DNA from 3 places in the Shewanella sp. Actino-trap-3 genome. Region 2 is predicted to be linked to each of the others. Evidence: predicted binding sites of a transcription regulator. Region 2 holds the regulator's gene; each other region holds the start of a gene.

Region 1 (9,961 bases), 2.0 Mb from region 2:
TGGCTAACTTATCAATAAGATTAATCTGTTGCGAGGTCACACCAAGAAGATATTGCTGGCCGTTGACCTCCACCAGTACGACTTTCTCACGCTGGCCTATGGGGGTAACGGCAATTGTTTTAATCACACCGCCATTTGAAGGCACTAATTTAAGCCGTTTGACAATGTAAGCTAACAAAAAGATAAGCGCTAATACGGCAATTAACCCACCAACCATATTGGCTAATGTTGCGGCATTAGACACTTCAGAGGGATGAGCTAACGGGTTATTCGTTAGAGTGCTAGACACTTCAGGGGCGCTCAATGCCTCACTCATGACGCTGAGCATTAGTATCACATTAGCCACTGCTATTCCTTGTAATGTGCAACCAAATCAGCAAAGATCAACACTATCCCAACCTTTGCTATATTATTGTTTTATTTAGTTAATCAAGTTATTTAAGTTTTTTGATTCGTTCTGTCTGGCTAATAACATCCGTCAAACGGATACCAAACTTATCATTAACGACCACCACTTCACCATGGGCAATCAAGGTTCCATTGACCATGACGTCCAGTGGCTCACCCGCTACACGGTCAAGTTCGACCACCGAACCTTGATTCAGCTGAAGTAGATTACGGATGCTGATAAAACTGCGTCCCACTTCCATAGAAATGGTCACCGGAATATCTAATATGCCATCTAACTTTGCCGCTTCTTCTTTAGAAATAGGTTTGGAATCATCGACTAACTCATCAAGCTCAACTTGTTCCGCTTCTTCTATAGCCTGCTCAGCCATTGCGGCAGCCCAGTCATCGCCTGTATCTTCTGTGCTCATTCACTTCACCTTATAACTCTGAAATATCACGCGACTTGCCTTTGCGAGTCACTAATTGCAGCTCTGTTTTAACCGTTTCTGGCCGTGGGATTTTTTCACTGATTTTTACCGCTAAATTATCGCGCGATTTGCCCATTTTACAACGATAAGTCGGCAAATCCTCAATTTTCATCATAATGTGTTCAGGTAATTCAATCGGGATTATATCGCCCGCTTTAAAGCCCATAACATCGCGTAATGTCACTTCATGTTCAACAACGTTGACATCAATGCCCACTTTCACGTCCATAATTTCATCACGTAATGCTTGCGACCAGCGCATATCCGTATCTTGTTTATCACTTTGAACACCGGCATCGAGTAATTCACGGATTGGCTCAATCATTGAATACGGCATTGTGATGTGAAAATCACCGCCGCCACCGTCAACTTCGATGTGAAATGAGTTAATCACCACCACTTCGGTCGGACTGACAATGTTCGCCATGGCAGGGTTCACTTCAGAGTCGAGGTATTCAAACTCCACATCCATTACCGGCGACCATGCTTCTTTGTAATCTTCAAAAATAATTTTGAGCAATAACTGTACAATTCGACGTTCTGTTGGGGTAAATTCACGGCCTTCAATTTTGGCATGAAAACGACCATCGCCACCAAAGAAGTTATCGACAAGAATAAAGACTAATCTTGCTTCCATGGTGATTAACGCGGTGCCTTTAAGTGGACTAAAACGCACCATATTTAAACTGGTTGGCACAAATAGAGTATGCACATACTCGCCAAACTTAAGCATTTGTACGCCATTGATCGACACTTCGGCTGCACGGCGCATCATGTTAAACATACTGATGCGTAAATGTCGTGCAAATCGTTCATTAACGATTTCAAGCGTAGGCATACGGCCACGCACAATTCGGTCTTGAGATGAGAAATCATAAGACTGCGCATCAGCACTATTTTCTTCTATCTCATCATCATCGACATCATCAACACCATGTAATAGCGCATCAATTTCATCTTGGCTTAATAAATCACTCACATCATCGCCTTAGCAGTTAATGTTTTTTTGGTTATTGGTTATTGGTTATTGCATTACAAAGCCAGTAAACAGGACCTTTTCAACGACTGTCCCCCCCGTTACTGGTTGCAATGTATTTTGAACATTAAGTAACGCTAGCTGACGTAACTCATCTTTACCGGCTTGGGTACTCAGTTTTTGCACATCAGCGGCACTAAAAGTGGTTAATAATGCATCCTCAATCAATGGGATATGTTTTTTTATAAGCACGCTATCATCTTCGCCACGCACCATTAATTGGACTTTAATTTCAACCAGTCTCGCGCGATCAACACCCGGTAAATTAAACAGAAAAGGTCTTGGCATGCCAACATATTCAGCTCCTGCACTTACTGTTGGTGCTTCTGTTTCAATAGCGGTATCTGCGGGAGAAGCAGGCTCGCTTGAACCCATAAAAAACCACAATCCGCCCCCAATGAGCAAAACCAACACTAAACCAATACCACCAAAGATGATCAGCTTTTTGGATTTATTACCGCTTTCTGGGACTTCGTTTAATTCTAATTCTTGTTCAGCCATCATGGTCCCAAATCAACATTGTGATTAACATTGTAATTAACATTATAATTTAGCTAAATAACTCGCTATTGTTACGAAGTCATATTGTTGCCATAGGTTACCTGCTTAAGCATAATAATCTATAGCTGAATGTAAACTCCTTGATGGATTTGTCAGCAAGCTGACCTCTTGTGTTGAAATTTCATCCAATTGGCGGCCTTCCCCACTATGATCTCCTGATTGTTCATGCTGCTGTTCGCTACCGCCATCGCCTTGGGACACATGACTGTCGGTCAATTGTAATCCTTCTTGCGCAAGCATCTCGCGTAATCGTGGCATAGCTTGCTCAACGATATCTCGGGTTTGCGACTGGGCAACATGAAACTGCACTTGAGTTTGATCGCCTTGGATTTGAATTTTAATCGTTAAATGTCCGAGTTCGGCTGGATCAAGCCGAATTTCAGCTTGTTGAACACCATTACTTACCATAGTGATTAACTGCTGTTTCATCACCGGAGAAAAACGCTGGATCATCTCTTGCATCTGAGCGCCAGCTTCTCCTTGCGGTCTTATCGATAACTGGAATTGCGGCACATCACTTTTATTGACCGAGGTAAAGCTATTGTGATTTTGTAAGGTCTTATTGTCAGTTTCACTGACATCAGCCACAGCATCGAAGCCAAAATTAGCTGGGGTTAAGTGGGTTGAAGGCTCACCGGAGGAGCGCTTTATCGCTAAGGAGTCTAATACCACTGAAAAATCAGCTTTGGCCAGTACTTTGGCATTATCAGTATCTACTTGAACATTGCTATTAATGCGATCGTTATCACCTAAAATAGTCTTGGGATCGACGTTCATCGCTGAAGTCGCTTCAACTGAAGCGGCAGAACGACTAAGCCCAGAGCTTAAAGGACCCGTCATATCTGATTTAACGGCTGCAGAATTAAGTGCAGAGTTAACATCGGTAGCACTCGCTTTACCTTGGATCGCCACGCTGGTGGCGACTGATTTATCAATTTGGTTTTGTTGTTCACTATTAAGCTTGCTGTCTGGAGATTCATCACTGCTGTCTATATCAGCCTCCACCATGGCTAAAATAGACTCATCAATAACCGGTGCTTGTAGATTAAAATCACTAATTAATACGTTTAAGGCTTGAGGGTCTAACGCTTGTAAGTCTTTTACCGATAAATCAGCAAATGCCATTAAATTGTCTAGTTCTTCAGCGCTAAGCTGAGAAATAGCCTCTTTGGTAGTGATAGAATCTGCCGGTAAATCAATAGTATCAGTAAATAACTCACTAACACCGACATCATTATTGGTCTTTTCAACAACAGCACTGTTTGGCGCTTCTGTCGAAAATGTGGTGTCAAAATAAACCTCAGATTGTTCGACATGTGGCAATTCTTTTCCGCCAGAGGAATGACGTTTATTGATTGAATCCGCCATATTAAGTTGAGCAAAAATCATTTCAACATCAGCATTTTCGTCTGTAGACAGCTCACTTGCGATGCCAGCATTTGCTTTCCCCGCTTCAGCATCAAACGACACCTGCGCCGTATTAGCGTTATGCCGTAAAATAAGACCGGATTCGCTCGCTTGATTAAAAGCAGATAAAAATAATTTATTTTCAACATCTTGCACGTTTACCTTCGTGCTCGCATCGGCAGGTTTACTGCTATTGCCAAGTAAGATATTGTTCATCTGCTGCATAATCTGCTCCACTCAATTAAACAAGGTTAGGTGATATATCGTCTAAAAACAGCTAGGTCATCACCTCCATATACGTCACATATTTGTCTGTTCAATTATATGTGTAAGGTGATTGCAAAAGCCTCGTAATAAGCTCGCCACCGTCGCTTCACTGACGATTTGTATTTCAATTAATAATATTAAGCAATTTAAGTGCCAACACATGGTTGTTCGATGAACTTTGCATAATAGATAACCAAGCAAAACATCAGCGAACCAGCAAGCGCATCATGATATTTTGATGTGTGCAGATCGCGACTTGTCAAACTTGCCATTTTTTGCGACTAAGGCGTCTTCACGAGTTAATAGAAGCGTCAATAGTGAGTCTATTGCAAGTCGATAAATGGTCATTAACAAGACAAAGGGTTATTTAAGTTTTCGGCGAAAATACTGTTGCATCGCAAATTCATCTGAGTTTTTTTGTTCAAGTTTAGCTTCTATTGCCATAGCCTTCTTGGCTTTTTGCTTTAATAACATGTCGACCGCTTTACGTTTTTGTTGTGTTTCTTGCCAATGAACTTGACGATAGCCAACTTGTTTTTCGGCATCTTGAACCGCGCCAACCTGCTGTGTTATTGCATTATCCACTTGACGAATAAATTGATGGAATTGATGGTATTGGTTTGCGCGTAACGTGGTTCCTGTGTGTCCTTCCATCTGTTTCATATAATCTAAGCGATAGTTGTTTAATGCATCCAGCTGACCTTGGCGTTTTTGCTTTTCAAATTGAGCCGACTTAAGCTGTAAAGCAGCTTGATCTTCGGCAGAAGTGGCTAACTTCAATACCGTCAATAGTGGATCAGTTCGAGTCATTTACTTTATCCCTGACACTGCGCGGCTATTTGAGTCAACATGACTCGACTCTCTTCAAACGTCACTGGTTCTTTAAATCCCTGACGCAAAAAGGCATTCATTGCAGGTTGTAAGCGGATCGCATTATCAATCCTAGGATCGCTGCCCTGAGAGTAGGCGCCAATTGAAATAAGGTCTCGATTCTGTTGATACAGAGAATACATCTGTTTAACTCTGCGCATGGCTTCTAGGTGTTCATCACTGATCACCATAGGTGCTACGCGGCTAATTGATGCTTCCACATCGATGGCAGGATAATGACCCGAATCGGCAAGTTGACGAGATAACACAATGTGGCCATCTAAAATAGCGCGAGAAGCATCAGCAATAGGATCTTGTTGATCATCACCTTCAGTCAATACCGTGTAAAAAGCCGTAATAGAACCTTGCCCAGCACCGCCATTACCCGCCCGTTCAACCAGGCGCGGTAACTTAGCGAATACCGAAGGGGGATATCCTTTGGTTGCTGGCGGCTCTCCTACCGCAAGAGCCACTTCGCGTTGTGCTTGTGCATAACGCGTCAAACTGTCCATTAGCAACAAAACATCGTAACCTAAATCTCTAAAATACTCAGCAATACGAGTGGACGTTTCACAAGCCCGTAAGCGCATTAAGGGAGACGTATCTGCCGGTGCGGCCACAACAACTGCGCGCGCACGACCTTCTTTACCCAAAATTTCTTCAATAAACTCTTTAACTTCACGACCACGTTCGCCCACTAAACCCACCACAATAATGTCGGCTTTAGAACCTCGCGTCATCATGCCAAGCAGCACACTTTTACCCACACCAGAACCGGCAAACAAGCCCATACGCTGGCCTTTACCGACCGTTAACATCGAGTTGATTGCACGAACGCCGACATCTAAAGGTTCGGTAATCGCTCGTCGAGATAATGGGTTAATGTAAGGGCCATGACGTGAAGCATATTGATCAGTATTAAGCGGTCCTAAACCGTCTAATGGCAAGCCACTTCCGTCTAACACTCTGCCTAATAATGATAAGCCAACATTTAATCCAGATTGTTCACCTAACGGCTTAACGCGCGCGCCGGGCAACACCCCTCTGAGTTCTTCAATAGGCATTAAGTACAGTAATGTGTCATCAAACCCGATAACCTCTGCCACCAAATCACCCACCATGGTTTCGATAGAGCATAAACTACCAATAGGTGCACGACATCCGGTCGCCTCGAGCGTTAAACCAACAACCCTAACTAACTGCCCGCTTGCCACTGGTCGCAGCGGTAATACGTGCTTATGATGCACAGCAAATTTGTTAAGTAGTCGATGTTGACGAGTGCTCATCGGTATTTCCTTGGGATAGGTCTTTCGTCTGTTGCTGAGTATCATCCGCTTTATCTGTTGGGACAGTATCATCCGCTTTATCTGCTGGGACAGTATCAGCTTGTGCACTTGTGTCGAGCGTTACACTTGTCTGTGGATCGACAATGGGATCTGGCGCATCAATGTGTTGAGTCACCGTTTCAGCATCCGTATCAACAGTATGACTTTGGCTATTCTGGTCATTATCAGCACGGTTGGTACTGTCGATGGTGTCGTTAAGCTCAAGGGGTTGTTGATGTTCACTCAAATTATCGACTGATGTGGTTTGATATTGTGAATGAGTTGCTTTTTGTTGTTGCACATTCTTAGCTAACTGATTCGACTGGGCGTCTAATTCACTAAACACTTGGTTAATACGTTGCTCAACACGTAAATCGACAGATGAACGCACACTTTCAATGATACAGTCACCATTTGATAATGACGGATCGATATCAATTTGCCACTGATTTTTGTCCAGTTGTTCCGCACTGTAACATTGGTTAACTATTTCAGCATCGGCTTGATTCAAGCGCAATTTAACCCGTTGTTCTTTCAGTGGCAGAGCATCAACACCTTGACGAAATGCCAATAATATATGTTCTGGATGCGTCTTAAGTTCATGGCCAATCACCGACTTGGCTAAGCTTATTGTCATTGCCAACAGTTCAGCTTCAATTTCGTTATCTAATATAGAGAGTGGCCGCTCAAATTGGTTAATAATTTGATTAAGTTGCTCAACAAGTTCATTAACTTTCGTTTGCCCGGCCTCCAATCCTTGCTGCTCGCCTTGAGCGAACCCTTGTTGGTGACCTTGCTCCAGTCCCTCTAAGCGCCCTTGCTCTAATCCTTGTTGATGGCCTTCTTGTTTGCCTTGCTCAAGCCCTTCTTGCTCCGCGGCTGCGCGAATGTCTTCAATTTGCGCCATGGTCGGTGGTGCCATAGACTTCTCGGCACCAGCAACTGGAGTCGGCGTGTGCGCCTCAGAAAACTTACCAAACATGTTTGACGGTTCTAAACTACTATCTTTAGTCATATCAGGTAATTGCCAATGCCTAAATGCTTGCTCATCATCCGTATTGAGCGTATTTTTAGGCGATTTTGATTCTGGCATAATTCATCACTTATGTTGTTGAAAACATTGTTCAAAAGCAAGGTTCAAGGACCTAGGGCGGACTGCGTCCTAGAACCGAAGCGTCCTAGAACCGAAGCGTCCTAGCAGCGAAGCGTCCTAGCAGCGAAGCAGCGCTCTCGGTAATGGCTTGGATATAGATACTGAGTTACAAGAACTCGTCGCCACCAGTTCCGCCTAACATGATTTCACCGCTGTCACTGAGGCGGCGAGCAATAGCCAGAATCTCTTTTTGTGCCACTTCTACTTCACTAATACGAATTGGCCCCATGGCCTCTAAGTCGTCACGAAGTAATTCTGCTGCACGTTTAGACATATTACCCAGAATTTTCTCTTTCAAACCTTCATCTGCACCTTTAAGTGCTTTCATCAGAATATCTTGCTGCACTTCACGTAACAGGGCCTGAACGCCACGGTCATCAACGTCAATTAAGTTCTCAAATACAAACATCATGTCTTGTATTTGTTGCGCCATTTCTTCGTCAGACTCACGCATGGTTTCCATTATCTGGCTCTCAACACCCGTATCGAGATAGTTCATAATATTGGCAGCCGCTTTTAGGCCGCCCATTTTGGCTGCTTGCGTTCCACCTTGACCCGCGAATTGTTTTTCCATAATGTCATTCAACTCTTGCAAAGCCGCTGGCTGAACCTCTTCAAGGTTAGCAATACGCATCATCAAATCTAAACGGGTATTTTCTGGGAACTGGCTAAAAATCTCAGCGGCTTGATCTGGGTCTAAATATGACAACACAATGGTTTGAATTTGCGGATGTTCGTTTTGGATAATCGTCGCCACTTGGCGGGCATCCATCCATTTTAACGAATCAAGCCCTTTAGCCCCGCTGCCCATGATAATTTGTTCAATCAAGTTGCCCGCTTTATCTTCACCTAACGCCGCGGTTAACGCTTTACGAACGAACTCTTCGCTGTTAAAGCCAATTGACGAGAATTTTTGAATATCATCTAAGAATAACTTGTGAACCCCAATGACTTTATCTTGACCAAACTCATCCATCGCCGCCATCGCCATACCCACTTTTTGCACCTGCTTAGGTTCTAAGTGTTTTAAAATTGACGCCGCATCCGCTTCATTCAAACTGAGCAGTAAAATGGCAGTTTTCTCAACACCAGTAACCGAATCCAGGTCAAATCCCGTAGCTTTTTCTGCTTTTTCTACGCTTTCTTTTTTTTCATTAGCCATTGTCTTGTAACCAGTTCTTAATTACTTGCGTGGAAAGCTCTGGCTCATTGGCCACGATTGCTCTAATTGCTTTAATCATATCATCATCTTTATGCAGATTAGGTATATGAATTGACCCATCATCGGCATAACTGTATTCCGCTTCTTTAGTATTAAGCATACCTAAGGTATCGGCTGCATACTGATCTTCAATTTCAGCTAACTCATGTCCAGGATGAACATCATCGGGCATCTTAATCCCATTAGGATTGGTTAGCTTCTTCAGCATAGGTCGAACCACGGCCAGAATAAGCACTAAAATAACAATCGCACCTAAAGCCAGTCTAATCGCACGCCAAAACCAAGGCTGCTCCCACATATCCGGTTCTGGTAACGCTTCAATTAACTGATCCATAAAGGGAACCGTTACCACTTCAAGCACATCACCGCGTTGGGTGCTAAAGCCTACCGCGCCTTCTAAAAGACGACGGATATTGGTTAATTCTTGTTCGGTTCTCGGCACGCGAGTGACCTGACCATTTTCATCCGTTTGCCCGGGTTTAAAGTTAATCGCAACTGACACACTGACGCGGCGAACCACACCAATTTGCTGACGAGTGTGGCTAATCGTGGTGTCTAACTCATAATTACGCGTGGCTTCTTTTGAAAAATCACCTGACACAGTTGAGCTTGTCGCCTCACCCGCCACTTGCGGAATATCGGACTCCGTCGGCGGTTGATTGCTTAACGCACCAGGAATACCGCCAGAGCTTTGACCCGATGAGTTTCGCTCAATGGTCATTTCGCTGCGGATAGCGGGTAAGTCAGGAGAATAACGCTTTGCAGTTTGCTCTACTGCGGTAAAGTTCATGTTGACATCGACTTGAGAAGTAAAGTTCTCAGGTCCTAAAATAGGCATCAATATTGATTCAATTTTTTTACGGTATTCTGCTTCTTGTTGTTGCACGAGATCTTGTTCACGACGGGCTCGAGCAGAGGTGCCATCTTGACTACCAGAATTAAGTAAACGACCATTTGAGTCCGTCACCGTCACGCGAGAAGGCACCAGTCCTTGCACCGCAGAGCCAACAATATCAACAATCGCATCGATCTCTTCTTGGCCTAATCCACCACGACGAACGCTCACCACCACGGTTGCACTTGGCTTAGAGGCATTACGAGCAAAAACGTTTTGTTTTGGTAACGCTAGAATAACTTTGGCACGACTAATACTTTTTAATTCTTCGATAGCCCGAGCCAAGTTTAATTCTTGGCTGAGTTTTAAGCGAGCTTGCTCCATGCGTTGGCTGACACCAAATCCGC
Region 2 (9,961 bases):
CAATGACTTTTTTGTCTGCTATTACATAGACATAATCTGCAATACCTAATACTTCATCCACATCGTGAGAGACCACCACAGAAGTCAGTTTTAATGAATCCGACAACTCACGAATAAGTTTTACCAGCATCCCCATTGAAATTGGATCTTGTCCCGCAAATGGCTCATCGTACATCACCATTTCAGGTTCTAGTGCAATCGCTCTAGCCAATGCGGCTCGACGCTGCATACCACCGGATAATTCGTTAGGCATCATATACGCTGCACCACGAAGACCTACCGCTTGCAGCTTCATCAATACAATGGAGCGGATAATATCTTCTGGTAATCCAGAATGTTCTCTCAATGCAAATGCCACGTTATCGAATACATTAAGGTCGGTAAATAATGCACCGCTTTGAAACAGCATACTCATCCGCTTGCGCAATTCAAAAAGTTCCTTGCGCTTAAGCTTATGTAAATCGTGACCGTCGAACAAGACATGTCCAGTATTAGGGGTTAACTGTCCCCCAATCAATTTTAACAAGGTGGTTTTACCAATACCACTAGGTCCCATAATTGCCGTTACTTTGCCTTTGGGGATCGATAAAGAAATATCGTTAAAAATCACGCGCGAACCATGGCTAAAGGCCATATGGTTGACTTCGACCAAAGGATTATTATTTGATTTACTCATATCAGACATTGGCGTTGAGGAGATAACTGCCTTCCTTGCATTAAGTTGAGGTGTAAATTGTACTGTAATTGTCGATTAAGCGACAACTATATCCATATCACCACACATCATTTCGAGTACAATTACTGTGCAATGCTTTCAATTTGACTTTCAATTTGATAAAAATCCAGCGAAAATGCTCGTTAATTAATGATCACTATCGGAATCACATGCTAGTTAATATTCTAATGTTAGTTGCTGGCCTTGCTGTTTTAGTTTGGAGTGCGGATAGATTTGTTTACGGAGCGGCGGCATTTGCGCGAAATTTAGGCTTGCCTCCCATGTTAATTGGATTGACCATTGTTGCGATGGGTAGCTCTGCACCTGAAATGTTTGTTGCAGCTACGGCCTCAATGGATGGCATGCGTGATACCGCCGTGGGTAACGTACTGGGCTCAAACATTGCTAACATCACCTTAATATTAGGATTAACCGCCTTACTTGGCGCCATTAGCGTAGCCTCAAAGACCTTAAAACGCGAAATACCTATTATGCTAGCCGCCACGGTATTTGCTGGCTATACCCTGCATGATAATGTGCTAACACGAGCAGAAGGTATCATGCTCATCGTGGTACTTTTCGTGTTAATGGGATATTTCATTTGGCAAGCGACTCATGATAGAACAACCGACAGCTTAGATACTGAACTTGGATCTGATATCCCTAAAAATGTCTCAACCTTTCATGCTATCATTTGGCTAATCGTCGGTATTATATTCCTCCCGCTATCAGCGAGTTGGATGGTAGATGGTGCTGTGGGTATTGCAAAGTTTTATGGCTTGTCAGATCTTGTCATTGGATTAACCATTATTGCAGTGGGAACAAGCCTACCAGAATTAGCAGCCTGTATTGCTGGCGTATTAAAAAAAGAACACGATCTCGCTATTGGTAATATCGTTGGATCGAATTTATTTAACATTCTTGCCGTACTGGCACTACCAGGGTTAATTGCCCCTGGCGAAATAGATGCCTCTGCCAGTGGAAGAGACTTTTATATGGTATTGGGCACCAGTACTGCATTAGCCGTTTTAGTATTATCCAGTGGCACCAAGCAACAACTGACTCGTTGGCATGGCGCACTATTATTAATCACCTTTATTGCGTACCAAATTATTGTATTTCAATCCCATTAGATTGGAGCATTAAAGGTAAAGTCTTAAGCTAAAAGAGAGAGCCGTATGGTAAATCAAACTCAATTTCGTCAATGGGGCCGTAAAGTCATTGATATTGAAAAAGCTGCCTTAGATAATTTATATCAATATGTGGACTCAGTTGAGTTTGGCCAAGCATGTGAACTCATTATGCAGTGCAAAGGCAAAGTGATTGTCATGGGAATGGGCAAATCGGGTCATATCGGTAATAAAATATCCGCGACGTTTGCCAGTACCGGCACGCCGGCATTTTTTGTTCATCCTGGTGAGGCTAGTCATGGTGATTTAGGCGCATTGGCTAAGAACGATATTGTACTGGCGATTTCCAATTCAGGCGAATCGAGCGAAATACTCACGTTAATGCCTGTGATACAACGTATGGGCGTGCCTGTTATTGCCGTAACAGGTAAACCAGACTCTAACATGGCGCGTTTATCTAAAATTCATTTATGCATTGAAGTACAAGAAGAAGCATGCCCGTTAGGATTAGCGCCAACGTCTAGCACCACTGCTACGCTAGCAATGGGTGATGCATTAGCCATCGCATTGTTGCAAGCAAAAGGGTTTACCCGTGATGACTTTGCCTTATCACATCCTGGTGGCTCATTGGGGCGAAAATTATTACTAAAAGTAGACGATGTCATGCATAAAGGCGATGATTTGCCTATCGTCAGTGATGCTATTTGTATTACTGAAGCGCTTTATGAAATATCTAAAAAAGGCCTAGGCATGACGGCGGTAGTCAACCATGAAGCCAAACTAGTGGGTATTTTTACTGATGGTGATTTACGCCGGGTCATCGATGCCGAAGTGAACCTTCGTACCACTTCGATAGCCCTAGTGATGACCAAAAACTGTGTGACCTGCCCTACGGGTATTTTAGCTGCACAAGCGCTACAAATTATGGATGAAAAAAACATCAACGGACTGGTTGTCGTCAATGAAAAACACCAACCGATCGGGGCATTAAACATGCTCGATATGGTTAAAGCTGGAGTCATTTAATCATGTCAGAATCAACCTCGTGTCACCAAGGATTTTACGGCCCTATCAGTAATGATATTTGGCAGCGAGCTCAGAAAATTAAACTGTTAATCTGTGATGTCGATGGGGTCTTTTCAGATGGACGTATTTATCTCAGTAATGCTGGCGAAGAACTCAAAGCCTTTCATACTCGCGATGGCTACGGTATACGCTCAGTTCTCACTAGCGATATTCATGTTGCCGTCATTACAGGTCGTCAATCAAAAATTGTCGAAACCCGAATGACCGGATTAGGAATTAAACATATTTATCAAGGCATTGATAATAAATTTGAACCTTTTGAGCAACTTATGTCGCTGTATAATGTAAGCGCCGAACAAGTAGCCTACATTGGCGATGACATGGTTGATCTGCCCGTAATGAAAGCCGTAGGTCTCTCCGTTTGTGTCGGCGATGGTCATCCGTTTGTAAAGCGACATTGTCACATGACAACGACCTTAAACGGCGGACATGGAGCTTTGCGTGAACTGACTGACTTATTGCTCTTAAGCCAAGATAAATTTGCCAGTGCTCATGGAATGAGTATATGAATCGGATCACCCTAAGTATTGTGGCTTTTTTTGGTCTTGCTTTTATGTTGTACTGGCAAGCACAAATAAAACGCAGTGAAATGGACTCGGTGAAAGTACCTGGTATTGAGCGCCCTGACTTTATTGCAGATAACCTACGCACCACGGAATTCAATCAACAAGGTTTTGTCGAAAGTCGAGTCAGCGCCGAGCACATGGAGCATTATGCTTCAAGTGACATCACTCACTTTACCAAACCGATATACCTCATTTACCCTGAAAATGGTAAAGCACAATGGCAACTAAGTGCAGATCGAGGACAATTGAATAAAAACACCAGCAAAGTCATATTAGAAAACAATGTTATTATTGATGCCATTGATATAGAAGAACCCCTGCAGTCATTGAGTACCCAAGCGGTGACGGTAGACTTAACCACTATGATAGGCACCTCACAAGAGATGGTGTATATCAAAGGCAAAGGGTTTATTATTCAAGGCTTAGGCCTACATGCTGACTTGAATTCGCAACAATTATCGCTACTGAGCCAGGTAGAAGGAACATATGAGCCACATTAATCGTCTCCACACTCGCGCCAATGTTATTTTATTGAGCAGCATGCTTTGCCTGTTGAGTTTGCCTGCTACGGCGAAACAAGGTGATCTGAAACAAGAATTAAAAATTGTTGCGGTTAGCCAATTTGCTGACATAAAAAATAACCAAATCATTTTTAATGGTCCGGTTAAGATTGTCCAAGGCAGTATTAATATCAATGCTGATGAATTACGGGCGTTTACCCCCGAAAACAGCACCAGTAAGAAACTTATCGCCACTGGCAAACCCGCGACGTTTTCACAAGAATTAGATGACGGTCAAATTGGTACTGCCAGTGCCGACGAAATATCCTATGACCTTGCGACTACCACGCTAACATTGACAGGTAATGCCAAACTTAATCAATCGGGTAGCCAAGTGACCGGTAATCGAATTAAGTACAACATCAATGCGCAAGAGCTTATTGCTGAAAGTTCGGGCACAGGGCAAGATCGGGTTATCACCATTATTCAACCTGAGAATTTCCAAGACGAGTCTGCGCCAAAGCAAAAACTCCCTGAAATCCCAGTTAAAAAGCAGATCAAACCATGACCCAAATAACCTTAACCGCTGAAAATCTGGCTAAAAGCTATAAAGATCGTCAAGTTGTTAAAGATGTCAGTTTAACGGTTAAAACAGGCCAAATTGTTGGGCTTTTAGGCCCCAATGGTGCAGGTAAAACAACCACCTTTTATATGGTTGTCGGCCTAGTGAAAAGTGATAAGGGTCGAATTTTAATTGATGATGACGATCTCACTGACGATCCTATGCATCTGCGAGCTCGCAAAGGCATTGGTTACTTACCACAAGAAGCCAGTATTTTCCGTAAACTCACAGTGTATGACAACATTATGGCCGTGTTGCAAACGCGCAAAGAACTCAGTACAGACCAACGTATTGAACAGCTTGAGCATCTATTAGAAGAGTTCCATATTACCCATATTCGAGACAGCCTAGGCATGTCGTTATCGGGTGGTGAACGTCGTCGTGTTGAAATTGCGCGCGCTTTAGCCGCCAATCCAAAATTTATTTTACTCGATGAGCCCTTTGCTGGTGTTGATCCGATTTCTGTCATCGACATAAAAAAAATCATTCAACAACTTAAAAGCCGAGGTCTAGGAGTATTAATTACCGACCATAACGTACGTGAAACGTTAGATGTCTGTGAGCGAGCTTATATCGTCAGCCAAGGTAATTTAATTGCCGAAGGCACACCTGATGAGGTATTGAGCAATCAACAAGTTCGGGCGGTGTACTTAGGTGAACAATTCAAGCTATAGTTACTTTACGGGCCTTTAGTCTATCTAACTCATTTGATTGAACGATATCTAAACAGCGTTAAACATCATTGATGTACGTGACAATCCATTACAGTTTTATAAATTGTCACTTTTATGGAAATCATCTAGGGATAAGCGGTAAATGAAAGCGTCACTCCAACTTAAAATGGGTCAACACTTAACCATGACCCCACAATTGCAGCAAGCCATTCGCTTACTGCAATTATCGTCATTGGAGCTACAGCAAGAAATCCAACAAGCATTGGATTCAAATCCATTACTTGAAATAGAAGATGAGTTTTCTGAAGCAAAAGACCCCGTAAAAGAAAATCGCGACCAAGCTGATACAGACTTCAGTGACAACAGCATTGTCAATATTGAAAAAGACACCTCAACAGTCGACACAGCAGAATCTATGACCAAAGAAACCATGGATGATTTAGCCATGGATACTACATGGGATGAAGTGTACACCGCCTCGCCGATGTCAGGTTCAGGTAGTGCTAGCATGCGCGATGATGACATGCCGTTTCAAGGTGAAACCACCGAAGGTCTGTATGAACATTTAGAATGGCAGAAAAATCTCACTCCATTTTCAGAGACCGATCTTGCCATTGCCACAGCGATCATCGACGCCGTGGATGAACGCGGTTATTTAACCCAAAGTACCGACGATATTCTCGAAGCCATGGGTGACGAAAATGTTGAGTTAGATGAAGTTGAAGCTGTATTAAAACGAATTCAACACTTTGATCCCGTTGGTGTTGCTGCACGTGATTTAAGTGAATGTTTATTGATCCAATTAGCGCAATTCTCTAACACCACACCCTATATCGATAATGCCCGTTTGCTAATTAAAGACTATTTAACCTTAATTGCTGGGCGTGATTTTAGATTATTGATGCGCAAAACTAAGCTAAAAGAAAATGAGTTACGTGACGCCATCACCCTAATCCAATCACTCAATCCTCGTCCAGGCTTATTGATCACCGCCACCGAAGACGAATTCGTTATTCCCGATGTCACGGTACTAAAGAAAAATGGCCGTTGGGTTGTAGAGTTAAACCCAGACAATATGCCCAAAATTGGCGTTAATCAGCAATACGCTGCCATGGCTAGAAGCAGTAAAAATCAGTCTGACAGTCAATTTATTCGAGGCCATTTGCAAGAGGCTAAATGGTTTATTAAAAGTATCGAAAGCCGCAATGATACTCTACTCAAAGTGGCAAATTGCATTGTGCAATTTCAGCAAGGCTTCTTTGAATACGGTGAAGAAGCCATGAAACCTATGGTGCTAAATGATATCGCTGAAGCAGTAGAAATGCATGAATCGACAATTTCACGAGTCACCACACAAAAATATATGCACACCCCACGTGGACTATTTGAACTAAAGTACTTCTTCTCTAGCCATGTCAGCACTGACGATGGCGGGGAATGCTCATCAACAGCAATTCGTGCTTTTATCAAAAAGCTGGTTGCCGCAGAAAACCAGAAAAAACCATTGAGTGACAGTAAAATGGCTCAACTTCTGGCAGAACAAGGCATAAACGTTGCTCGTCGTACGATTGCAAAATACCGAGAAGCAATGCTAATCCCGCCCTCAAACCAACGTAAGAGTTTATAACCTACAAGGTTGTGGAGGATTTTCTATGGATATAAATCTGACTGGACGTCATGTCGAAATAACAGAATCTTTACGTGAGTATGTTAATGGTAAATTTTCAAAGCTTGAACGACACTTCGATCAGATCCATAATGTACACGTTGTACTCCATGTAGAAAAATTACAACAAAAAGCAGAAGCCAAAATCCACGTTAATGGCGCAGAGATTTTTGCTATGTCAGAAAATACTGATATGTATGCTGCAATAGACGCCCTGATCGATAAACTCGACCGTCAGGTAATTAAACACAAAGAGAAGTATACAAAACACTAACGATGGAACTTTGTACCATTCTGCAGCCGGAATGCACTACCTGTGCCACACCGGGCAGTAAGAAAAAAGTACTGGAACTCATCAGCAATTTAGTCGCTGCCCAGTATCCAACCCTGTCTTCGCAAGAGGTTTTTGAAAGCCTATTAGCGAGAGAAAAAATGGGTAGCACAGGTATAGGAAATGGCATTGCGATACCTCATGGTCGATTAACGACCATCGATCACCCCATCGCGATATTTGTTAAATGTGAAGAAGCCATTGCCTTTGATGCAATTGATAAGCAGCCCGTGGATATTTTATTTGCTTTGTTAGTACCTGCAGACCAGTGCCAACAACATTTAGGCACGTTATCGAGTATGGCTAAAAAGCTCAGCGATAAGCAAATATTGAAACAGCTTCGCAAAAGCCACAACGCAACAGAACTTTATCGGGTTATAACTGCATGAAACTTGTCATAGTATCGGGACGTTCAGGTTCAGGGAAATCCGTTGCCTTAAGAGTATTAGAAGACCTAGGATATTATTGTGTCGATAATTTGCCTCTACCCCTCATTGGCACATTACTCGCTCAGCTCAAGGGCAGTAATGATTTAGTTGCGATTAGTGTTGATGTCCGCAACATTGCTGAACAAGGCAAAGTGCTTCAAGACCAATTAGCCCTACTTGAACATGACACTGAAATTATCAGCTTCTTTCTAAATTCCAATGATAAAGTGTTACTTAAACGCTACAGCGAAACACGCCGATTGCACCCGTTATCTAAAAATCATATTTCACTGCAAGAAGCGATCAAATTAGAAGGCCGTTTACTTGAGCCTACCGCAAAAATTGTTGACCATTACATTGACACTTCGGCGCTAAATATCTACGAGTTAAGCGACCAAGTTAGGCAAATACTATTAGGCAGTGTCGATAAAGAATTAGTGATTAACTTTGAGTCTTTTGGCTTTAAGCACGGCATGCCGACTGAAGCGGATTTTATGTTTGATGTACGTTTTTTGCCCAATCCACACTGGGAAATAGAATTGCGCCCAATGACAGGATTAGACGAACCCGTACAAGAATTTTTAGGGCGTCAGCCATTGGTCAACAAGTTCATTTGGCAAATTGAAAACCTATTTGAAACCTGGATGCCACATCTAGAACGTAACAATCGCAGTTACCTGACTATCGCGATTGGTTGTACGGGTGGCCAGCATCGGTCGGTATATATTGCAGACCAATTAGCAAAACGATTTAGGCAAGGCAGTAAACACACTGTTAATGCTCGCCACAGAGAATTAAGTATAAGTGAACTAACCGCTAAGTGAGCATAGGATTGCATGAATGATCAAACTTGAACGCCAAGTTACCATTTCCAACAAATTAGGATTACATGCCCGTGCAGCAACAAAACTCGCGGTATTAGCCGCCGATTTTGACGCGAACATCACCTTAACTCAGGGCGAAAAAAACGCCAGTGCCGCAAGTGTGCTCGGGTTATTAATGCTTGAAAGTGGAATAGGGAAAATGATCACCGTGACCGCAAAGGGCCCAGATGCCGAAGTAGCATTAAATGCAGTGTGTGATCTGATTAATGCTAAATTTGATGAATCTTGTTAAATTAGTGAAGAGTACGATTCGCGAGTCACTCACTTTTTAATCCACTATTATTCTTATTACACGTGGCCTAACCAAACTGTCACGACATTGATGCTCAACGGTAGACATCAGTCCCTCGATAATATTAGCCCTTAAGTTTATCTCACGCAGTTGATACCCATCTGATTAAGTATCAGTTCACTCTGCGGGAGTTTAGCGTTTAACATAATACATATATCGCCGCTTTCAGCAACGGATCCAGTTTGACTCTGCATCCGTGTAGTCGTCCGTCAATATGATGTATAGCAGCGTAGACCATGCATAATTTCGTCCAAAGGAAACGACTCAAGTATCCCATTTTGGCGTTACATTGTCTTACAAGCAGACAACGATTATTGCACCAATACGCCTTAAACAGAAAAACCTGAGCAGCCCAGAATGATTACATACTTGATGATATAAGTATGATGAATAGGAAGTAGATATATGGGTAAAGAGTACCTAGATAATGAGATAACCGAACAACGCCTCAATCAACTCGTTCAAGCGCTAGACAGTGGTTTGTTTGTTCATGCTCGTAACATGTTGCACACCATGTCACCTAACGATGTCGCCCTAATTCTCGAATCATCACCCCCCAAAAACCGACAAGTGTTATGGCAACTGATTGACCAACAATATGCGGGTGAAATTCTTGACGAATTAGGTGAAGAGCTTAAAGATTCACTCATTAGCAGCATGACACCAGAAAAGCTCGCCCAGGCCACAATAGGTATGGACACAGATGATCTCGCCTATATTCTTCGCAGCTTACCCGATGGAGTTTACAAGAAAGTACTCAAGTCAATGCGCAGCCAGGACAGGGATAGAGTAGAACAAGCACTGCGCTACCCTGATGATACTGCAGGCAGTATCATGAACACCGATACCGTCACCTTACGACCCGATGTCAATATCGAAGTGGTATTACGTTATTTACGTCAACGGGGAAACTTACCCGATACTACCGACACCTTATATGTTGTTGACCGTCAAGATCATGTTTTAGGCGGAGTAAGATTAGTCGATTTATTAACCTGCGATCCAAGCGTAACCGTCCGAAGCATTATGGACACAGAGTTAGAAAGTATTCCGGTTGAGATGTCTGA
Region 3 (9,961 bases), 3.4 Mb from region 2:
GTATTGGCTTGATGAGTTAATATTGGTGCTATGATCATGGCTTAATTGTAGTAACTCTCCATCGCGAAAACGGTAAATCCGTGAATCACCCACATGCAGCATATGCACAGAACAAGACTTAAACACCAGCGCACTAAAGGTACACACAAAGCCGCGTCTGGCATCCCGATAATCTTGCCCGAGTCCATACAACCAACGATTCAATGCGGTTAATACTTTAGTACTAGATGTTTGCACGCTCCAGGTCTCAGGAGTGGAATAATAATCGGCTAAAAAATTACTCACACTAATAGCAGAAGCATGTGCTCCCCCCTCCGCAGTGCTAACGCCATCGCTGATCACACTCACAACGCCCTTAGTCATTAATGGCATACCTGAAGGAATACGAATACCTATCGCATCTTCATTTTGTGATTTACGGCCTTTGTCGGAAGCTTGGCCAACAACAAGCTGCAAGGTTGCGGCAAAAGGAAGCGTATCTTCTGTACGATCAAGCGCTTGTTGTAATGACTCTGAAGCCATATAACCCTCGTTTTTTTGATTAACCGCTTTACTTAAACCGCTTGAACACAAGCTATTTGAGCTTTAATGGCAGCGGGTTGCAACTACTTACTTAAGCACCACTAGCTGACACTGATTAATGTCACTTCGCCATTTTCATTCACTTCAGCAATATGACCCTTGGGTTCTTTCATAAAAAATAATGTCACAAAGCCAAATACGGCACTGACTGCAATCACGTAGAAAAACACTTGAGTAGAGACTATCGAGTACACCGTTAAGAAAAATACCGCGCCAACATTACCATAAGCCCCTGTCATGCCGGCTATTTGGCCTGTTAAACGACGTTTAATCAGCGGCACTGCAGCAAATACCGCACCTTCGCCACCTTGGACAAAGAATGAACATGCCATTACAACGGTAACCGCCATTGGTAATGACCATGATGAATCAATTTGTGCCACCGATAAATAACCGATAGCCAAGCCTGCGGTGAGGATTAATAAAGTCGTTTTACGACCAAACCTGTCACTTAACCAGCCACCACCAGGACGAGACATTAAGTTCATAAAGGCATAGCTGGATGCCAACATACCGGCTTGCGCCATCCCCAGGTCAAACGTTTCGGCAAAAAATAACGGTAACATAGACACAACGGCTAACTCAGATCCAAATGTAGTGAAATACAGCACATTTAATACCGCAACTTGCTTAAATTGATACCGTTCAAACTCTGGTACCTCTATTGAATATAAGTGTTTGTTCACTTGATAGGTTTGGTAAAAATCGAACAAGAACACCACCACTAAGCCAAGGTAAATGAGATAAGTTGTCTCTTGAGTAAACATACTCACGCCAGCAGGTGATAACTTCCAACCCAACAATGCCAGCGTGGCATACATAGGCACTTTCATCAGGATCAGCAATACAAAATCACTTTTACTGGTGACTTCTAAACCGCCGCCTTTTTTGGGCTTAAAGTAGGTTGACCCTTTTGGCGTATCAGTGACATTAAAATAATACACAAACGCAAACAACAAGCTCATTAAACCGGTAACCCCAATGGCATAACGCCAGCCGTCAGGACCACCAAAAGCAAGCGCTACTGCGGGTAATGTAAAGGCCGCTGCCGCAGAACCAAAGTTACCCCAACCGCCATAAATACCTTCTGCAGTGCCGAGCTCTTTTGCTGGAAACCATTCGCTTACCATACGAATACCCACCACAAAGCCAGCACCAATAAAACCAATTAGAAAACGCGCTAAGGCGAGTTGCTCAAAAGTATCAGCTACGGCAAACATAAAACAAGGTATAGAACAAATCCCCAACAAGGCAGAATAGGTGATCCTTGGGCCATATTTATCGGTAACCATGCCGATGATGATCCGCGCCGGAATCGTTAATGCCACGTTGAGGATCAATAAGGTTTTAATCTGTGATGTCGTCAGCCCTAAACTGTCGGCAATCACGCTGACTAACGGGGCAGCGTTAAACCACACCACAAAAGTAATAAAAAAGGCCATCCAGCTTAAATGCATGATTTTCATCTTGCCGTGAAATGAAAATAGGTTAAATTTTTCAGCGCTCATATTGGACCCCTTTATGCCTGAGCCAAGACAAAAATATTGCCTTGCTCAGTTTTAATTTCAAATGGTTTAACCACTAGATCATTATTTTCAATACAACGCCCCGAATCCAAACGGTAATGCTGTTTATAAAGCGGCGAAGCCACACACAGCTCTCCATCAATTTCGCAAATCAATCCTCTGGCTAACAAGCTCACGCCGCTAGCGGGATCGACATTATCAAGGGCAAATAAACCGTCTTTATCTAAGTTAAAAATAGCCACTGCACGCCCGGCAACCCAAGCGGCTATTCCCGTGCCTTTTGGCATACTTGCTTCAGTGCACACATTAATCCAAATCATGCTAATTCCTCCACTTGGGCTTGTTCGACATCGTCAGTAATCTCTTTAATGGCAATCGAGCCTGCCCCCGCATCGTTAATGGTAGGGAAACGCTGTTCCCGAATACGCTGATAAGCACTGGTATCCGCTTCAGGAGCATCATTCGGGTTAACAAACTCATTAAAACGCGCCAAAAAAGCAGGTTGCTCAAGGCTGGTTTTCCACTCACATTGGTATGTGGCAGCGATATGATCCATTTGTTGTTCTAGCGCGGCATTAATCCCAAGCGCATCATCAATAACTACCGATTTTAAGTAATCTACTCCCCCTTCTAAAGCGTCCATCCAGGTTGAGGTGCGCTGTAATTTGTCTGCGGTTTTGACATAGAACATCAAAATACGGTCGATGTATTTATACAGGTCTTGGGTGGACAAATCGGTAGCAAACAAATCACCATGACGCGGACGCATGCCGCCATTGCCAGCAACATACAGATTCCATCCTTTATCGGTTGCGATAATACCGATGTCTTTGCTTTGGGCTTCTGCGCACTCACGGGTACAACCCGATACCGCAAATTTCAATTTATGCGGACTGCGCAAGCCTTTGTAACGATTTTCTAAATCGATAGCGAAACCAACCGCGTCTTGTACGCCATAACGGCACCAAGTACTGCCAACACAAGACTTAACCGTTCGCAGAGACTTGCCGTAGGCATGGCCAGTTTCAAAACCAGCATCAATGAGTTTTTGCCAAATTTCAGGTAACTGCGATAGCGTTGCACCAAACATATCAATGCGCTGGCCACCGGTTATTTTGGTATACAGATCATATTCTTGGGCGATTTGGCCCATGGCGATGAGTTTAGTCGGAGTAATTTCGCCCCCTGCAACCCGCGGCACAACAGAGTAAGTGCCGTCTTTTTGGATGTTACCTAAGTAGGCATCATTGGTGTCTTGCAGCTGCACATGACCGCGGTCTTGATTGAGCACATACTGGTTTTGTAAGCTGGCAAAGATAGATGCCGCTGCTGGCTTACAAATATCACAACCATAAGTGTGACCACTTGCTGATGGCTTGCCATGTTGTGTCATTAAGGTATCAAAATCACTGATGCCCTCGACTTGGCAAAGGTGATATAACGCTTGTCTGTCGTGATCGAAATGGGCGCAAATACCGGCATTATAATCGAGCCCAGCGGCTTGTAATGTTTGATCTATAATTTTTTGCACTAACGGCGCACAGCCGCCACAACCTGATGCAGCGCGAGTACATGACTTGATGTCAGCTATTTTATGCTTGCCTGCTGTTACAGACTCAACAATGTCGCCTTTAGTCACTTGATGACAAGAACACACAATAGAGGAGTCTTTTAAATCTGCTTCGTTTTCAGCACCGGCAAGCAATAATTCAACCGCGGAGCCTTCAATCTCATCTTGTGATAAATAAGCATCGAGCAAGCGGCTGTAATCGCTGTTATCGCCAATTAATACCGCACCTTTTAAATATTTACCGGTTTCATCTAACCATAACTTTTTATAAATTCCCGCTTGGTTATCAGATAACTCAACAAATTGTGCATTTTCAAAACCACGGCTTGCGCCAATAGCGGCCACATCAACACCCAGTAACTTCAGCTTGGTGCTCATGTCTGCGCCGGTAAATGACTGAGAAACGCTAGTTGATGTTAATGAGCCAAGATGAGCAGCCACAACCCGCGCCATTTGATAACCTGGGGCCACTAACCCAAATATTTTTTGCTGCCATAATGCACATTCTCCAATGGCATAAACATCGGGCGCAGAGGTTAAACAGTAATCGTCAATTTCAATGCCGCCACGTTCACCAATATTGATATTTGAAACCCGTGCTAATGAATCTTGTGGACGAATACCCGCTGAAAAGACAATCATGTCAGTTTCAAGATAAGACTCATCATTAAAGGTCATTCGATGTAATGCCGTTTCACCGTCGATAATCGCGGTGGTGGCTTTTGAGGTATGCACGCTCACGCCGAGTTGTTCAATTTTGCTACACAATAAATCACCGGCTTTGTCATTTAGCTGAACGGGCATCAATTGTGGTGCAAACTCAACAACGTGGGTTTTCACCCCAAGTTGTTTCATGGCATTGGCGGCTTCTAAGCCTAATAATCCGCCGCCCACAACAACCCCAACGTGACTGTTTTGGGCTGCAGCTTGGATAGCTTCAAGATCTTCAATGGTGCGATACACTAAACACTGAGCGCGATCGTTACCTTGAATAGGCGGCACAAACGGAAATGATCCGGTCGCCAGTACGAGTCGATCATAATGGTAATTACCCCCTTGGGCACTCGTGACCGTTTTAGCGGCAATATCAACCGCGGTGATCGGGGTATTTAAGTGCAGCGAAATTCCCCAATCTTGATAGTCTTGCGCACTGGTTAACATTAACGGATCGGCGCTACCGGTCTCAAAATATTTTGATAATTGCACTCGATCATAGGCTGGACGGGGTTCTTCACCAAACACATGCACATCAAACGTTTTATTGAGCCCTAAACTACACAATTGCTCAATAAAGTGATGACCTACCATGCCATTACCGACCACCACTAACTTGGGTTTTGAGACTGCCATATCCTGCTCCTTCATGCCATGGACCGTAAAAAACAAAATGGCGCCAACTCCGCTTAAAGAGTTGGCGCCATTGCCTGTTACTATTCCGATTTTTTAAATTTTATTGTTTGAACATTAACGGTTTAAAAACCATTATCGACTTTCAGTATCATACTGTGATGTTGCAGGCTCTATGCCAACAAACAAAAAACCATAATCACTTGATTAATATATAATTAAAACTTAGCAGCCTTTGTGCTGAGACGATAATATGTCCGCCTTAGGGATAATCGCACCAAAATGAGGCGCACCATCATTGTTCACCGCTAAAGTATCGACTGCTAACGAAGTATTTTGCTTGCTGACAACGGCAATAATTTGTGCCGACATTTGTGCCACCGACAAGCCTTTTTGCATCGCTTGTTGTTGAATAATGTGGTGTGCTTTAGCTTCATCAAACCCTTGTTGCATTACAATCAACTTTGCTTGGCTGAGCAGTTTTATACTGCGAATTTCATCATCTAACTTTTTAAATTCGGCTAAGGTTTTACTGGCGGCATTAAAACGCGCTTGGGCTAAACTGATCACGCTGGTTAAACGGTTAACGGTCAGCATATCCGGAATAAAAGTGGTGCGCCCACAATCAAGCAAATCGGTTAACGCTGCCTGTTGCCATGTTTTGGCATTGACAACGATCACCATAGGTTTACTCGTTAATGTACGCTGGATCAGCCCCTGAATTTGACTGTGTAATGTCTCGGTTAATACCAACAAGGTATCAAATGTTTGTTGATGTAATTGTTGCTCAACTTGGCTTACCGAAGTCAATACAGTGACATGCCCAAACGCCGCCAAACAAGTCTGATACTGCACCAGATCACAATCGGCCACAGGTACAGCCGCAAAGCTCTGATCGCAATAGATTAAACTGCGCATAACCACTCCTTGTTCCGCCATTGATCTAGTGGATTATCTGTTGTACTAAAACGGTTTGCCCAACATTGTTGACTCAAACTGACGGCTTGCGCTGCTGTAATCGCCGTTGCGTTAATTGAATCTATCGCAGCTGATTGGCGGCTCAGTAATAGCAGCAACGCAGCCAAAGTAGCCTGAATACTGCTAAGTGCTTGCTCGATCATGGTGCGCGACATTAATTCAGTGAGTTTATTGACTGAAAAAGGCTGTTGTTCACGCCATAACAGCGCAAGAATGTCGCTAGACAATTCGGCTTGGCCCACTTTCGCACCAGAAAAACCTTCTAATAATGTGGGGACCGATAAGCTCGATACCACTATAGTGTTTGCTTGTCCGTTGACGACAGTAACCGTGGTCGACACTCTTGGATTACATTCTGTTTCGCCTTGTAAACCTTTAAAAATCGCGACACTGCCGGCATGGTATTCACCTTTTGCAAATAAGATTTCGCATATGCCTTGGTGCAGATTATCTAACCCGGGGTGAAAGTAGCTGCGCAGACTGATCGCTGCATTAGTTGGGTTGATACACCGCGCTGCGGTTTGAATAAGGCTACGAAGACCCAATTCTTGATGCAACTGGCGGCACTCATCTAACACTGGTGCTAAATCACCCGCACATACATAAACAATGTTATCGGATAGCAAGGCTGCATTAGCGCTTTGTGGTGTAGTACAACAAGCAATATTGACTGCCGCTAAGCAAGATTCAACATGGCGGCGATGGGGTAAAGCTTGGCTGTCGCCATGCAACATTACACGCACACCTTGGCTTGCCAGTAGTTTAGCCACCAACAATAACCACGGTAACTGCTCACGCTTACCCGCATACACAGGCCAGTCAATATCAACCGCCAATGTCCCCCAACCAGTATCTAATGTATGACGTAGCCCTGCGACCATCCCAGCAACTTCTTCTGTGGTTTCACCGCGCACGCGCATTAGCATCATGGCACTCGCCATCTGTACCCGGGTGGCTTTTCCTTTAGCAAAACCTTCAAGTAATAAGCTGGCCTCAGCAAATGTTAACGTCCGCGAACCTTTTTCGCCCTTACCCAAGGCTTTAATCAATAACCTAAAATCAAATTCATCGACTGATGTCAGGGTTAACTCACCAATTTTAGGCATATAGCACCTCGCATTCATATTCAGAATGTGGTTGTGACTCTGGCTGTGGTGAAACAAAATCAATATCGTCGAGTAAAGCACTAAGCTGCTGGCCGACACTGACCACTTCACCAATAATGATTAATGTTGGCCCAGAGTCCTTAATAGTCAACGCAGCATCAGCCATAGAGTCAACGGTTGCATAAGTCACAATTTGGTTTGGTCTACCGCCATTGGTAACAAAAGCTACCGGCAAGTTAGCGGCGCATTGGGTATCGAGTAACCCGAGTGAGATGCTTGCCGCTTGTTCTTTACCCATATAAAAAACTAAGGTTGACTGTGCTGTGAGCAATGCTTGCCACTGCGTAGGAGCATTTGCATTATCTGCATCGGTCATTTTTGTGCCGGTGATCAGGGTGACACTTCGAGCCATACCTCGAAAAGTCAGTGGAATACCTGTGCTAGAAGCACAACCTAACGCGGCGGTAACACCGGCAATAAACTGCGAACGGATCCCCTGCTGAGCCAAGTAAAGCGCCTCTTCTGAGCCGCGACCGAAAATATGCGGGTCTCCGCCTTTTAAGCGCACCACTTTAAACCCTTGCTGTGCCAAGCTCAGTAATAACGCATTAATATCTTCTTGCTTAACACTGGGCTGGCCGCAACGTTTACCGACAAAGTGGCGCTGACAAGATGGCGTCACTAAGGTTAAAATATCGCTGCTAACAAGGCTGTCAAACACGAGTGCATCGGCTTGGGCAACAATCCGCGCCGCCTTAATGGTCATCAAATCCAATTGACCACAACCTGCGCCAACAATGGCGACTTCGCCAGCTTGCAGTTCGCTTGTAGGTAATCCATCAGTAAGACAGCCTAAAGAGTTAATTGACTGATGACCTTTTATCATTGCGTCTACGCTATTCATTAGGCAACGTCCTCTTCTACTGCATGTTGATGTTCAATTTCGGTGTACGATAATGCATCCAGCCAACTTTGCTTGGCACACTGCTTTACTTCACTGTGACAACTGCCACATTGACGCCCGCAACCTAATAATGATTGAGTGCTATCTAATGCCTGTTGAAAACTGATGTTGGTTAAACCGTCACCCATCACTTGGTCGTTAAATTGTTGATTGATTTCGTCGTTAATGCTCGCTTCGGTTACCCCTGTACAAGCACAGATTAACGGGCTATTACCGGCTTTAATTTGCTGATGTAGCAACTTCATTAACTGCTTGTCGACAGGCTTGCCAATAAACGCATTCATCTGATTTAAGCCCACATTCACTTGAGTGTGAGACAACACTTTTAATGCCTTAAGTAATCCTTTATCCATATTGCATTGGATATATAAAGGCTGGCCATCTACCGTTAAGGTCCATTTAAGTGAATAGGCTGTCGCTTGATAGGCAAAACCGTCGTTGGTATCTGTAAAACCAATGTGATGACACACTCCGTTCTCCAGCGTTTGTGCAACTTGCCAGCATAGCCCGTGAGCAGAAGAGTCGTGTTGACCAAAAACAACACCTTGCAGCGCAAGTTGAATAGGGCTTAATATCACTGGTTGACACTTAAATCCTGGTTGCTTTGATATTGGATCAACACGGGCATCTAACGCCTGATTCACCCCTTTGGTCATAGAGAACTGCGCCGACCAATGCATCGACATCGATGCCACATTGGCTGGCATATCGTCATCGACAACGGCGCGTGCCACAGTGAAGGCTGACGATAATATGGTCGCATTGGTATCCATTGAGTGCGGGGTCATTGCTGATTGAATTCGTACAAAACCACCTTCGGTTAAGGAGAATTTTTGCAACTGTGATGAATGTAAATGAATAACAGGCTCAGGAATGCTGGCGCGTAAACTGGCGATATGTCCGGTGCGAGTCATGGTATGCCACTGATCGCGACTACGGCCGCTGTTTAATAACAGTGTGTTGTTGGTTAACGACTGCTCTGATGGATTAACAGGCGCTGGCGCGACAAATTGCGCTTTACCACTTGCAGTGGCAAACACACCATCACTGAAAACTCGCCCGCCTCGCTGGCCTATTTGCGTAGCAGAAGCAATAGGCCATTGTGTTGGCAGTAACGCATCATATTGCCCTTTTGATAAGTCGGCTAAGCCAGTTAAATCAAATACTTTGTTAGGAAACTGCTGTTTTACTCGAGCAGACATGGCTGAAAATTCGTTGAAAACACTGGCGTTATCTTCAAAATCAAATCCGTGAAAGCCCATTTTTTTGGCCACTTGGCTCATAGCCCACCAATCAGCTTTAGCTTGACCTTTGGGGGTAATAAACCCACGCTGGCGGGTAATGGTGCGTTCACTGTTGGTCACAGTACCGCATTTTTCTGACCAACCTTGCGCTGGCAATAACACATCAGCAAGCTTGGCGGTATCTGAGTCTGGGCTAATTTCAGATACCACTACAAAGGGGCAATCGGCTAAGGCTTTGGCAATTTTTTCACTATTAGGTAACGACACCACTGGGTTGGTACCCATAATCCAAATCGCTTTAATTTTGCCATCGGCAAGGGCATCAAACATCTCTACTGCTGCTAAGCCTTTTTGTTCGGCTACGCTGTCGGTTTGCCAGAAATCAGCTAATAGCTGACGTTCAGGTGCTGAAAATCCCATATGACAGGCTAACTGGCTCGCTAAACCACCGACTTCACGGCCGCCCATAGCATTAGGTTGTCCGGTTAACGAAAAGAATCCACTGCCTATTTGTCCAATTTGACCTAAGGCAAGATGACAGTTAATCATCGCATTGGTGGTATCTGTGCCTATAGTTGATTGATTCACTCCCTGACAAGATGCGGTAAGTACTTTTTTATGACCCGCCACTAATTGATAAAACT

The links. The regulator sigma-54, encoded in region 2, starts transcription at its own class of promoters, with help from an activator protein. The targets are predictions, from matches to a motif close to GTTGGCACGNNNNTNGNNT.
Region 1: CXF80_RS07725 (flagellar hook-length control protein FliK) is a predicted target of sigma-54. The motif match lies at 4,289-4,307, and genes of this name have one in related genera.
Region 3: nirB (nitrite reductase large subunit NirB) is a predicted target of sigma-54. The motif match lies at 5,190-5,208, and genes of this name have one in related genera.

What each region holds. Positions count from the first base shown of each region.
Region 1 covers NZ_PJCE01000001.1:1,814,842-1,824,802, forward strand. Annotated here, with positions in the region: gene fliO (flagellar biosynthetic protein FliO) at 1-316, opposite strand, end outside; gene fliN (flagellar motor switch protein FliN) at 435-818, opposite strand; gene fliM (flagellar motor switch protein FliM) at 829-1,857, opposite strand; gene fliL (flagellar basal body-associated protein FliL) at 1,903-2,418, opposite strand; gene CXF80_RS07725 (flagellar hook-length control protein FliK) at 2,521-4,107, opposite strand; gene fliJ (flagellar export protein FliJ) at 4,513-4,959, opposite strand; gene fliI (flagellar protein export ATPase FliI) at 4,965-6,305, opposite strand; gene fliH (flagellar assembly protein FliH) at 6,277-7,437, opposite strand; gene fliG (flagellar motor switch protein FliG) at 7,604-8,659, opposite strand; gene fliF (flagellar basal-body MS-ring/collar protein FliF) at 8,652-9,961, opposite strand, start outside.
Region 2 covers NZ_PJCE01000001.1:3,852,663-3,862,623, reverse strand. Annotated here, with positions in the region: gene CXF80_RS16660 (ATP-binding cassette domain-containing protein) at 1-685, opposite strand, end outside; gene CXF80_RS20325 (calcium/sodium antiporter) at 886-1,848, shown strand; gene CXF80_RS20320 (KpsF/GutQ family sugar-phosphate isomerase) at 1,894-2,871, shown strand; gene kdsC (3-deoxy-manno-octulosonate-8-phosphatase KdsC) at 2,874-3,440, shown strand; gene lptC (LPS export ABC transporter periplasmic protein LptC) at 3,437-3,997, shown strand; gene lptA (lipopolysaccharide transport periplasmic protein LptA) at 3,984-4,565, shown strand; gene lptB (LPS export ABC transporter ATP-binding protein) at 4,562-5,293, shown strand; gene CXF80_RS16630 (RNA polymerase factor sigma-54) at 5,436-6,920, shown strand; gene hpf (ribosome hibernation promoting factor) at 6,946-7,233, shown strand; gene ptsN (PTS IIA-like nitrogen regulatory protein PtsN) at 7,236-7,679, shown strand; gene rapZ (RNase adapter RapZ) at 7,676-8,542, shown strand; gene CXF80_RS16610 (HPr family phosphocarrier protein) at 8,559-8,834, shown strand; gene mgtE (magnesium transporter) at 9,300-9,961, shown strand, end outside.
Region 3 covers NZ_PJCE01000001.1:436,363-446,323, reverse strand. Annotated here, with positions in the region: gene CXF80_RS01990 (bifunctional protein-serine/threonine kinase/phosphatase) at 1-522, opposite strand, end outside; gene CXF80_RS01985 (NarK family nitrate/nitrite MFS transporter) at 624-2,090, opposite strand; gene nirD (nitrite reductase small subunit NirD) at 2,102-2,428, opposite strand; gene nirB (nitrite reductase large subunit NirB) at 2,425-5,028, opposite strand; gene CXF80_RS01970 (ANTAR domain-containing response regulator) at 5,251-5,943, opposite strand; gene CXF80_RS01965 (glycosyl transferase) at 5,931-7,109, opposite strand; gene cobA (uroporphyrinogen-III C-methyltransferase) at 7,102-8,013, opposite strand; gene CXF80_RS01955 (nitrate reductase) at 8,013-9,961, opposite strand, start outside.